Regions from separate parts of the Nostoc sp. FACHB-133 genome, predicted to be linked through region 3. Evidence: riboswitches for the same ligand, from Rfam matches in the RefSeq annotation. Region 3 holds a riboswitch; each other region holds the start of a gene.
What was found. A riboswitch is a leader RNA that binds a small molecule or an ion and turns the genes downstream of it on or off. The one in region 3 is predicted to bind cyclic di-AMP.

Region 1 (3,284 bases), on a different contig from region 3:
ATTTGACCTTGTAGTAGTTTTACTAACCGCGAAACGATCGCTAACCCCAATCCTGTACTATCAGGGAGATAGGGACGATCGCTAAAACTGACGCGAAAGTAGGGTTCAAATATCTGGGCTTGGTTTTTTGGTGCAATGCCAATTCCAGTGTCAGAAACTGCGATTGCCCATCTCTGGTTCTCCAATACCTGACACATTATAATAATAGTCCCCGACTCTGTATAGCGAATCGCATTACTAATAAGATTTGTAATAATTTGTTGGCATTGAAAAGGATCTGTGATTAATTCTTTGGGAGCGCGATCGCAATCTACTACGACTTTTAAATTTTTCCCAGCAGCTAAAGGTTCCAACATTTCACAGATATTATTGATTAATTCAGGCACATCTGTGGGTGCTAGTTGAAGTTTTATCTGTCCTGCTTCATAGCGCGAAAGTTCTAATACATCGTTAATTAGGTGGAGTAATTGTCTACCGTTACGTAGTACCCTCTCAATATGTTCTAAATTGGTTGAGGTGTCTTTTATCTGTGTATTGCGTCGTTGTTGGCGTAAAAACAGATCCGAGTAACCAATAATGGAAGTTAGAGGATGTTTCAATTCGTGGGCTAGTTGCGAAAGATACTCTTGATTGGCGCTCATTAAGCGGGTAAGTTCTTCATTATGTAGCGTTAGTGATAATTGCAACTGCTGTAATTCTCGCAAGCGTTCGTCAACATAACTCTTAAAACATCGAGCGATCGCTTCGTCTATGATAGCGTCAATCAAACGCATAGAACGAATTATATCTACAGGTGTTCCCTTTAATAAATCTGCGTGTATGGCATCAAATATTACCGTTCTCAGCAGATGATATTCTCTGGCAATTTCTGCTGGGTCAAAACCTTGTTCTGCTCGAATAGCTCCATGCTGAAAACTAGCAGTCACTATCGACTGAATATCATTATCCTGAGATTTTGAAAGCACTGTTACCATTGCTTGTAAAACATCAGGGATATGATCCTTCACTGCTGTATAAGATAGGTCATCAGCACTTTCAATCCGTCTATCCTTGCGAACTGCTGCAACCCATTTATCGATGATGGTGTCCGTTTTTTCAGCCAGTACTTGACTAAAATCCATTATGTTAAATTCAGCTAGGAGATAGATGAGCAAACTGCCATATCCAATTAGTTTAGCGAGTGCAGTGGGTTTTTACCAAGTTTATGAATTTAATTCACCTACCAAAAGAAATAGATTTTACATATTCGTTTATTTGCTGATTAACTCTCCGTATCTAAAATTTCTCCAGTATAATCTATTTTAAGTTAAGAAATATTAAGCAAGCGGATAACAAGATTAATGCTTGACTCAACTATATTATTTAGCTTTGTGTGCAAGTAATTCACTTACAACAGACTAAAAATATAAATTTTATTTATACCCAAAAATCAAGGAGATACGCCGAATTGCAGTATTAAAATCAACAATATTTATCATCGAACAGATGGCTTTTACTGAGCATCAATGTTATATTGTGCATAATTTAGTATCCATTAGAGTAAGTCAGCCTAATTCAGCGTGTCACAGTGCATAACGCTGGAGCGGAGGAACCAAATTGTGGGGCGTATCTTATAGAAAGTGAAGAGTTAAAAGTGAGAAGTGAAGAGTTAACTCAGCATGGGCTAAACGCCCCGCTACCGCTAACAGCACTTGGTACTCAACACTTTAAAAGAAGGGCATCTCTCAGCCCTAGCCCGTCAGCTAACTTCGTAGGCATTGGGAGGAGACTGAAGAGACGGCATTTTTATAATGTTCCGATCTCATCGGTGTCCAAGGCTGGTACTGCTCGGATTCTTTGTACCTGCACTTAAATCTGTTGAGGTCGTAAATGATATTTCAACTAAATTTGGCTGCGATCGCTGCGATCGCAACACAAGCTGCGTGGAAAAAGACAAAACCTGTCATCCTCAGAGATGTATTTATTTTACCAGTATTGGGCTTCTTGGGAATAATTGTGCTGTGGTGGATTATTGCACTTGCCAACCATGAATTAATGCCCACTCCACCAGAAGCACTCATTGCTAATCTAGACTACATCTTAAATCCCTTCTACCAAAGAGGCCCAGGGAACTTGGGAATTGGTTGGTTGTTGATCGCAAGTCTGCGCCGGGTATTACTGGGTTTTTTGTTAGGAGCAGTAGTAGCGATTCCTGTGGGGTTTTTAATTGGGATGTCTAGATCGGCAATGCTAGCGCTTAATCCGATCATTCAAATTTTTAAACCCGTATCACCCTTAGCTTGGCTTCCTATCGCCTTAGCAATTTTCAATTTAGCAGATCCTTCAGCCATTTTTGTCATTTTCATTACCTCCTTATGGCCGACAATTATTAATACCGCTTTAGGAGTTTCTAGTGTTCCCAAAGATTATTTAGATGTGGCACAAGTGCTAGAAATGCCCCGTTGGAGACGGATTACCAAAATAATTTGGCCTGCAAGTTTACCGTATATTTTTACAGGTTTACGGATTAGTTTAGGTATAGCTTGGCTAGTAATCGTTGCTGTGGAAATGCTTACAGGTGGTATTGGTATCGGCTTTTTCGTCTGGGATGAATGGAGTCGTTTAAACCTGAGTTCAGTCTTTTTAGCTGTATTCATAATTGGCTTAACCGGGTTAGTTTTGGATTACGCCGTGGGCAAACTCGAAGAATTAGTAACCCATCGTCCGAAAACTTCCAACTAACAAAATTCGACTGCGATCAAAACAGCAAGATGTAACCAAACTCTGCGCTTCTGCGTGAGCAATTCATCACAAATGGAGCTATAAAAATGGGTGATATAAACTGGACTCGACGAGATTTTATTAAGGGAATAGGAGCAACCACAACTGGGATAGCGCTGTCCTCCTGTGGAATTTCAGGAGATAGATCCGCCAAAGGGCTAACAGAAGAAGCCTTGGCTGTACAACCAGTAGTTAGATCGCAAGACTTAGAAAAATCCGATCTCACCATTGGTTACGTTCCCGTTAATGATTGTGCGCCATTTGCGATCGCCTGGAAAAAAGGCTTCTTCCGCAAATATGGTTTGAACGTCACACTCAACCGCGAGGCTAGCTGGGCCACCTCCCGCGACGGTTTAATTTTTGGTCGCCTAGATGCTTCACCCGTAGTATCTGGTGCCGTCACCAACGCCAGAATTGGTGCAGAAGGCGCACGTCACGCCCCCTTGTGTGCAGCAATGACCATTCACCGCCACGGTAACGCCATGACGATGAACAAAGCCATGTGGGATTTTGGGCTGCGCCCA
Region 2 (3,284 bases), on a different contig from region 3:
CTATGGTGAGATAACAGCAAAGCTAAAGCTGCTCCTAACAAAGCTGCGGCAGCAGGCGAAACCGGAACTGGTAGAGTTTCTCCAACGACAAAAAATAGCAGGACGAAAAATACTATAACTGCACCAAAGCTTAAAGCTCGTGGATGATTGATTTGTGGATGTGGCAGTTCTTCTAAATTATCTAACTGGGTATTCCAAATTTTACGAAATAAAAATGGTAGTGTTGCAATTACTATAGCAACGGCAATTACCCCTCCTAAACTCAATTCCAATAAATAATCTGTAAAGCTGATATTCACAGCATCACCAACAATAAAGGTAGCTGGATCTCCAACTAAAGTTAGGAGTCCGGCACTATTAGCAACAAATACCATTAAAATTAACAAGGGAACAAAATTTATCCCCACTTCCTTTGCCATTGGTGGAATTAAAGGCGCTAATAACATTACTGTTGTGGCATTTGGTAAAACTGCACAGATGGGTGTCACAATAGCCACAATACCGAGTAATAGACGCTTACCTTGTCCCTTAGCCAGGAGTACTATTTGAGTTGCTAAATAATCAAATATCTTGGTAGGTTCAAAAGCTCGTACTAGCACCATAACTCCAAAGAATAAACCTAGTGTTCCATGACTGTTGCCGATATAACCAACAGCTTCTTCTAAAGTCATGACGTTGGTAAAAACTAATAATAATGCTCCCAATAATGCCGCGATGGTGAGATGTACCCATTCGGTCATCACTAAAATAATGACACTTATAAATGTAATTACACTAAGGATTGCTTGCCAGTTGTCCACATCTCACTCCTGAAGTTTTATTTGTTGCATATTAGCGAAAAAAGCCACCTAGTTTTAGGTGACTTATCTATGATTGCAATTGGATAAAAATTACTGAAATTTTAAACAGCGATTATTCATCAATACAACTGGGAATACCCAAAACTGCGCAGGGGAAATTATAACCTAATGCTTCAATCATCGGATGATTAACAGATTGGCAACCGAGAAATAGAATATCGGCGGCTTCTGATTCAACAACTTTGTGAAGTTCTGTGGAAATGCTGCCAAACCGCAAATGAGATTTGAAAGAACCTTGCCATTCTTCAGCCAGACTTCGGGCTTGCCAGAGAATTATATCTGCTTGTTGCAAGGGAGTTACCACTGTCTGCAATTTGGGTTGAGTTAACACCTGTGTAACAGACTTTGATACTTCACTAATTTGACATTCTAATGAAGGCTGTTGTGGAAAGCTCAAGATATTTGGATATTGACTGCTTTGATTGTCTTCTAATACATAAACAGCCTGAACTGTAACTTCTGCATTAGTAGCTAGACGGGTTTGATGGGCAATCCAGAAAGCAATATCTAGTGCTGTATGACTGTTAGGAGATGCGTTGTATGCAACAATTAAGTTAACTGCTTTTGATTCTTGAGGTTTTTTAGAAAAAGGTTTTTTGGGTTCTGGCAGCAGTACCATTTGTTCAATTAAGTCATCTCGACCTGTGGCACTTTGCAGACGTGCTAACATTGGCTTGATTTTCACAGCTTTACTTCTCCCAATGAAATGAATTAGTAATGAGAAAGAAGCAGGGGGACAAATTTTAGATTTTTAGACTTCGGCTATCCTTAGTCGAACAATTTTGGATTTTAGATTGAGTAACGATAACCAAAATTGCAAATCTGAAATCAGTCAAGGAAACCCCAATAATAACTGTATTACAGCCAAAATCTTGGGAGTTCCTTCCATTGCCTACGGAGTTAGCTGACGGGCTAAGACTGGAAGGTGTCTCTCGTAAGATTAGCCCCAAACATTGGTTCCTCCGTTCCAAATTCAGCTTTGATGAATTTGAATTAGGCTACCCACTAAAAAAAATGATAATCTAAATTTACTCGTCTTGGGCAAAATATCGATCGAGGAAATTCAGGGCGTGGTTGCGGAGTTCAAAATATTCTTTTGAGTTTCGCATGGCGGCGCGATCGCGTGGACGCTCAAAAGGAACTTCTAAAATCTCTCCTATACTAGCAGATGGGCCATTGGTCATCAAGACGATGCGATCGGACATATAAATTGCTTCGTCTACATCGTGGGTAATCATCATCACTGCTTGCCGATGGTTTTCCCAAATATCCAATACCTGCCGTTGCAATTTGCCGCGAGTTAGCGCATCTAGTGCCCCAAAAGGTTCATCCATCAGCAACATTTTGGGACGAATTGCTAAGGCTCTGGCAATACCTACTCTTTGTTTCATCCCTCCAGAGATTTCATCAGGATATTTGTCAGCTGCCGCCGTCAAGTTTACCATTGCCAAGTGTTCATTTACAATGCTGATTTTTTCAGCCCGATTAGCATTTTTTAGCACTTCATCCACAGCTAAACGGATATTCTCTCGCACGGTTAACCAAGGCAACAATGAATAGTTTTGAAATACCATCATCCTTTCGGCTCCTGGTTGACGGATTTCTTTGCCATCAAGCCGAACTGATCCGGAAGTGGCTTTTTCTAAACCAGCTACTATCTTTAATAGAGTTGATTTCCCACAACCAGAGTGACCAATTACAGAAATATATTCATCTTCACCAATCGTTAGATTAACTCCATCTAAAACGACAAAGTTATCTTTATCAGGTGTCGGATAAGACTTGACTAAATTTTCAATTTCTAAAAATCCAGTGCGGGGCAGAACTCCTGTCTGGGTATTAATAGGTAATGAGGTATATTCCATCATCAAAGGCTCCCGAAATAATTTAGTCAATCAATTTTGGATTAACCGCGATTTGTACCGAAAATCTAAAATCTAAAATTGCCAAGGTCAAGATTTAAAGTTGGGATTTAAGACATGAAAAAGTTAGTGGGAGCGTTAGCCCTGATAGCAAAACTATTCAGATAACCCACAGGATCGCTGGGATCGAAGCCTTTCTTATCTATAAATACCTCTGGTGGTTCGATTTTGTAATCATCCTTGGGACACTCGATGCCCATTTCAGATGCTATCTCTCGATATAAATCTGTTCTCCAGCCTTGTCCGGCTAGTTTCTCCGCATTTTTGGGGAATTCCTTAATTTGTCCCCACCGTGCTGCTTGTGTCATTAACCAGATACTTCTCGATCGCCATAAGAATGTTGAGTGTTCTCCTGGTTGTTTCGGAAGGTTGTCAGGAATATCGAAGAAAATCGTGGTGTCGGCGGCTTTGATGGTGCGGTCTTTGCCGTCAAAGCCGCCATAGTTATAGTTGCCGAGAATTCCGGGACTGGTAAACTTCGCAATTGGGGCATCTTTCTTTT
Region 3 (3,284 bases):
GTAACTATAAATTAGTTTCTGATCTTCTATAATTTTTCGTTTAAGCTCCTCAACGAGAATGTTAATATCTTTAATTACACTTTCTATTTGGGACTTATCTGAAGTATGAGATAGCAGATTCCGAATAAAAGTTTCTCTTTTTTGAATATCATCCGGCAGAGCAGTAAATCCTTCTAACAGGGAAATATATTTACAGCCAAGGCTATGTCCAATCCAAGAAAAGTTTTTATCATCTAGATAGGCTTCATAATCATATCCCTCAACACTTGCCATCCTTACAAGCTCTGGCAAAATCTCATACTGCTCTCTCATCAAAAAACCAGCTTCTACATAATGGTTAAAAGTAAAATTAAACGGCAGAAGAATAATCGTGTATCCCTGATTAAATAAAGACTGAAGTAGATAGCGATAAAAAAGCATGGGGCCAAATGTACCAAAGAAAGCCCCTGCAATAAATTGAATTACTCCTTTAGGCTGTGGATGCAGAGCAACCCAACTGTGAGAAACGGGTTTAAATCTCAGTTTTAAATTTGTATTAACCATGACTTAGCAACGAGTTCATCTCATTTTGGTAGGTGTATACTTAATCTCCAAACTGATGTTGCTGCTTTTCGGATTCTTTAAAAGATATTTTCCCAAAACTGAGATACTCGACTCAATAACATAGTAAACGTTTCTAGCTCTCAAACCATTTATGAAGGAGAGATATTCCAATTATTCAATAAACTTTACTTATAGGACTTCAAGGAGTTGATATCTTCATAGCCAGTATAAATATTGATATTGCCAAATTCAATTGACTGAAGGTCAAGCAGCCATCCAAATTTTGGTATGAAAAAATTGGTATTCTAGTTAAAACGCTATAAAACTTTATACATTATTTGATTAAATACTAAAGCCCAAAAAAGCTGGAAATACCTGTATTTGGAGATACAATTAGATGATTTTACTTAAGCATATATAAGAATTTTCTGATAATAAATACAGTGACACTTGTTACTGTATTGACAGTTTCAGGGTTTGCTAAGACAAGACCTCAATACAATATAATAATTTTTATTACTAATAGATTGCGACCTAGTAAAGTTAATGCTAACTGAAACCCCTAATCTTTATGAAATTCGCCAACAGGGTGTAAGTTTTATCAATAGTCATTCGTTGTTTCCTACTTTTACTACCGCTAATGCTTCTGCGATCGCAACGGGACATTATCTTGGTGATACCAGATCAATACAATTAATGTTGGCTTTCCTGTCAAAAGTGCCAGTAACAGCCCCGTTCCTTTTTTAGAAAATAATGCTGTTTTGGGGAAAACTAGCCAACACTTTGATGGTAATTACTTAAATCTTTAGTCAGAGGATTCAAAAAAGTTACTTTTAAATCTAATACTTTGATATCCTAACTAAGTACTAATGGATTAAAAACGATCCTGAAGTATCAAACTGTTGGCTCAACTCGATATTTTAACATTGCTGGTTTCCTGGTCGGATGCTTGGTTTAGCAAAATAGTACGCCATTGCTATATTTAAATCTTTGAAACTATCAAGATTATTTCATTCCCAGAAACTAAAGAAAATGTAGCAATCAACATCAGTAAGTGTCTTTTTGAGAGCTTCTCAACAACACTAACTTTCCCCTACAGTTTGATTCTTCAAAGCTAGTTACAACACGCTTTGAAGTGATTAGCATCACCATTTTTTTGTTCATACTGTTGACATAGTTGATGACTAAAGGTTATAAAAATTTAAAGAAAAATAAATCAGTCTGCCTAATCCACTATATTCCCAACAAACATTTGTAAAGGGTAAACCGGAGCGGAGGAACCAAACCTGGGGCGTATTTTGAAGAAAGTTAATAGTTAATAGTGAGGAGTTAAAAGTTACTAAACTCATAACTCATAACTTTCTTAAGAAGGACATCTCTCAGTCCTAGCCCGTCAGCTAACTTCGTCGGCATTGAGAAGAGACTGAACGAGCAGCATTCTTAACAAGTAATGCCTTGTTCTCGTCAGTGTCCTTTGGCTGGTAACTTTGCGGTTCGTTGTGCCTGCCCTCGGCCTTGAGAGAGGATAATAATATCTTGATTTCTGGCGTTTGAGGCAGGATTATTTACCTTGAGGTGAAAATCAGCTATGTTCCAGAATAAGAAACATCGCATTGCCCTAATTTCTGTTGATGGCGACCCGGCGGTTGAAATTGGTCAAGAAGAAGCTGGGGGTCAAAATGTTTATGTGCGTCAAGTAGGTTATGCCTTAGCCCAGCAGGGTTGGCAAGTGGATATGTTCACGCGTCGTAGTAATCCTGAACAAGCTGCGATCGCTCAACATAGCCCAAACTGTCGTACTATTCGGTTAAAAGCTGGGCCAGCCGAGTTTATCGGGCGAGATAACTTGTTCCAGCATCTACCTGAATTCATCGAAGAATTTCAACAATTCCAGCAGTGCCAAGGGTTCCATTACTCCCTCATTCATACCAACTACTGGTTATCATCTTGGGTGGGTATGGAATTGAAAAAGCACCAACCCCTGATTCAGGTACACACTTACCACTCTTTAGGAGCCGTTAAATACAGAAGTATTGGTGATGTTCCCGTAATTGCAGCCCAGCGATTAGCTGTAGAAAAAGCCTGCTTGGAAACTATAGATTGTGTAGTTGCAACCAGTCCGCAAGAACAGAAACACATGCGGATACTCGTTTCCAGCAAGGGAAATATTGAAATGATTCCCTGTGGCACTGATACTGACAAATTTGGGGGAATTCAGCGAACTGCGGCGCGAGAAAAGTTGGGAATTGCCCCAGATGCCAAAATGGTTCTCTATGTTGGTCGCTTTGACCGCCGTAAAGGAATTGAAACCTTAGTAAGAGCCGTTTCCAAGTCTAGTTTAAGAGGTGAAGCTAACCTTCAGTTAGTGATTGGTGGTGGTAGCCGTCCCGGTCAGAGTGATGGAATAGAACGCGATCGCATTGCTAGCATCGTGACTGAACTCGGATTAGAAAATTGTACAACTTTTGCTGGTCGCCTAGATGAAACTGCTCTCCCCTTCTACTACGCCGCCGCTGATGTCTGCGTAGTCCCTAGCCACTATGAACCTTTTGGTTTAGTTGCTATTGAGGCAATGGCTAGTCAGACACCAGTCGTAGCTAGTGATGTTGGCGGGTTGCAGTTTACTGTTGTACCAGAAGTTACAGGATTACTTGCACCTCCTAAAGATGAAGTAGCTTTTGCTGCTGCTATAGACCGCATTCTTGTCAACCCAGCTTGGCGAGATCAATTAGGTGAAGCGG

Region 1: it holds a riboswitch for cyclic di-AMP, as region 3 does, so the genes downstream of both, ntrB (nitrate ABC transporter permease) here and H6G86_RS08340 (glycosyltransferase) in region 3, are expected to answer to the same signal.
Region 2: it holds a riboswitch for cyclic di-AMP, as region 3 does, so the genes downstream of both, H6G86_RS05340 (universal stress protein) here and H6G86_RS08340 (glycosyltransferase) in region 3, are expected to answer to the same signal.

What each region holds. Positions count from the first base shown of each region.
Region 1 is NZ_JACJSH010000004.1:188,683-191,966, reverse strand. It holds gene H6G86_RS05360 (sensor histidine kinase) at 1-1,121, opposite strand, end outside; cyclic di-AMP (ydaO/yuaA leader) riboswitch at 1,537-1,772, shown strand; gene ntrB (nitrate ABC transporter permease) at 1,870-2,721, shown strand; gene H6G86_RS05350 (ABC transporter substrate-binding protein) at 2,808-3,284, shown strand, end outside.
Region 2 is NZ_JACJSH010000004.1:184,885-188,168, forward strand. It holds gene H6G86_RS05335 (SLC13 family permease) at 1-800, opposite strand, end outside; gene H6G86_RS05340 (universal stress protein) at 913-1,530, opposite strand; cyclic di-AMP (ydaO/yuaA leader) riboswitch at 1,738-1,849, opposite strand; gene H6G86_RS05345 (ABC transporter ATP-binding protein) at 1,889-2,725, opposite strand; gene H6G86_RS05350 (ABC transporter substrate-binding protein) at 2,833-3,284, opposite strand, start outside.
Region 3 is NZ_JACJSH010000007.1:125,161-128,444, forward strand. It holds gene H6G86_RS08330 (DUF1350 family protein) at 1-543, opposite strand, end outside; gene H6G86_RS38585 (alkaline phosphatase family protein) at 1,090-1,290, shown strand; cyclic di-AMP (ydaO/yuaA leader) riboswitch at 1,756-1,970, shown strand; gene H6G86_RS08340 (glycosyltransferase) at 2,132-3,284, shown strand, end outside.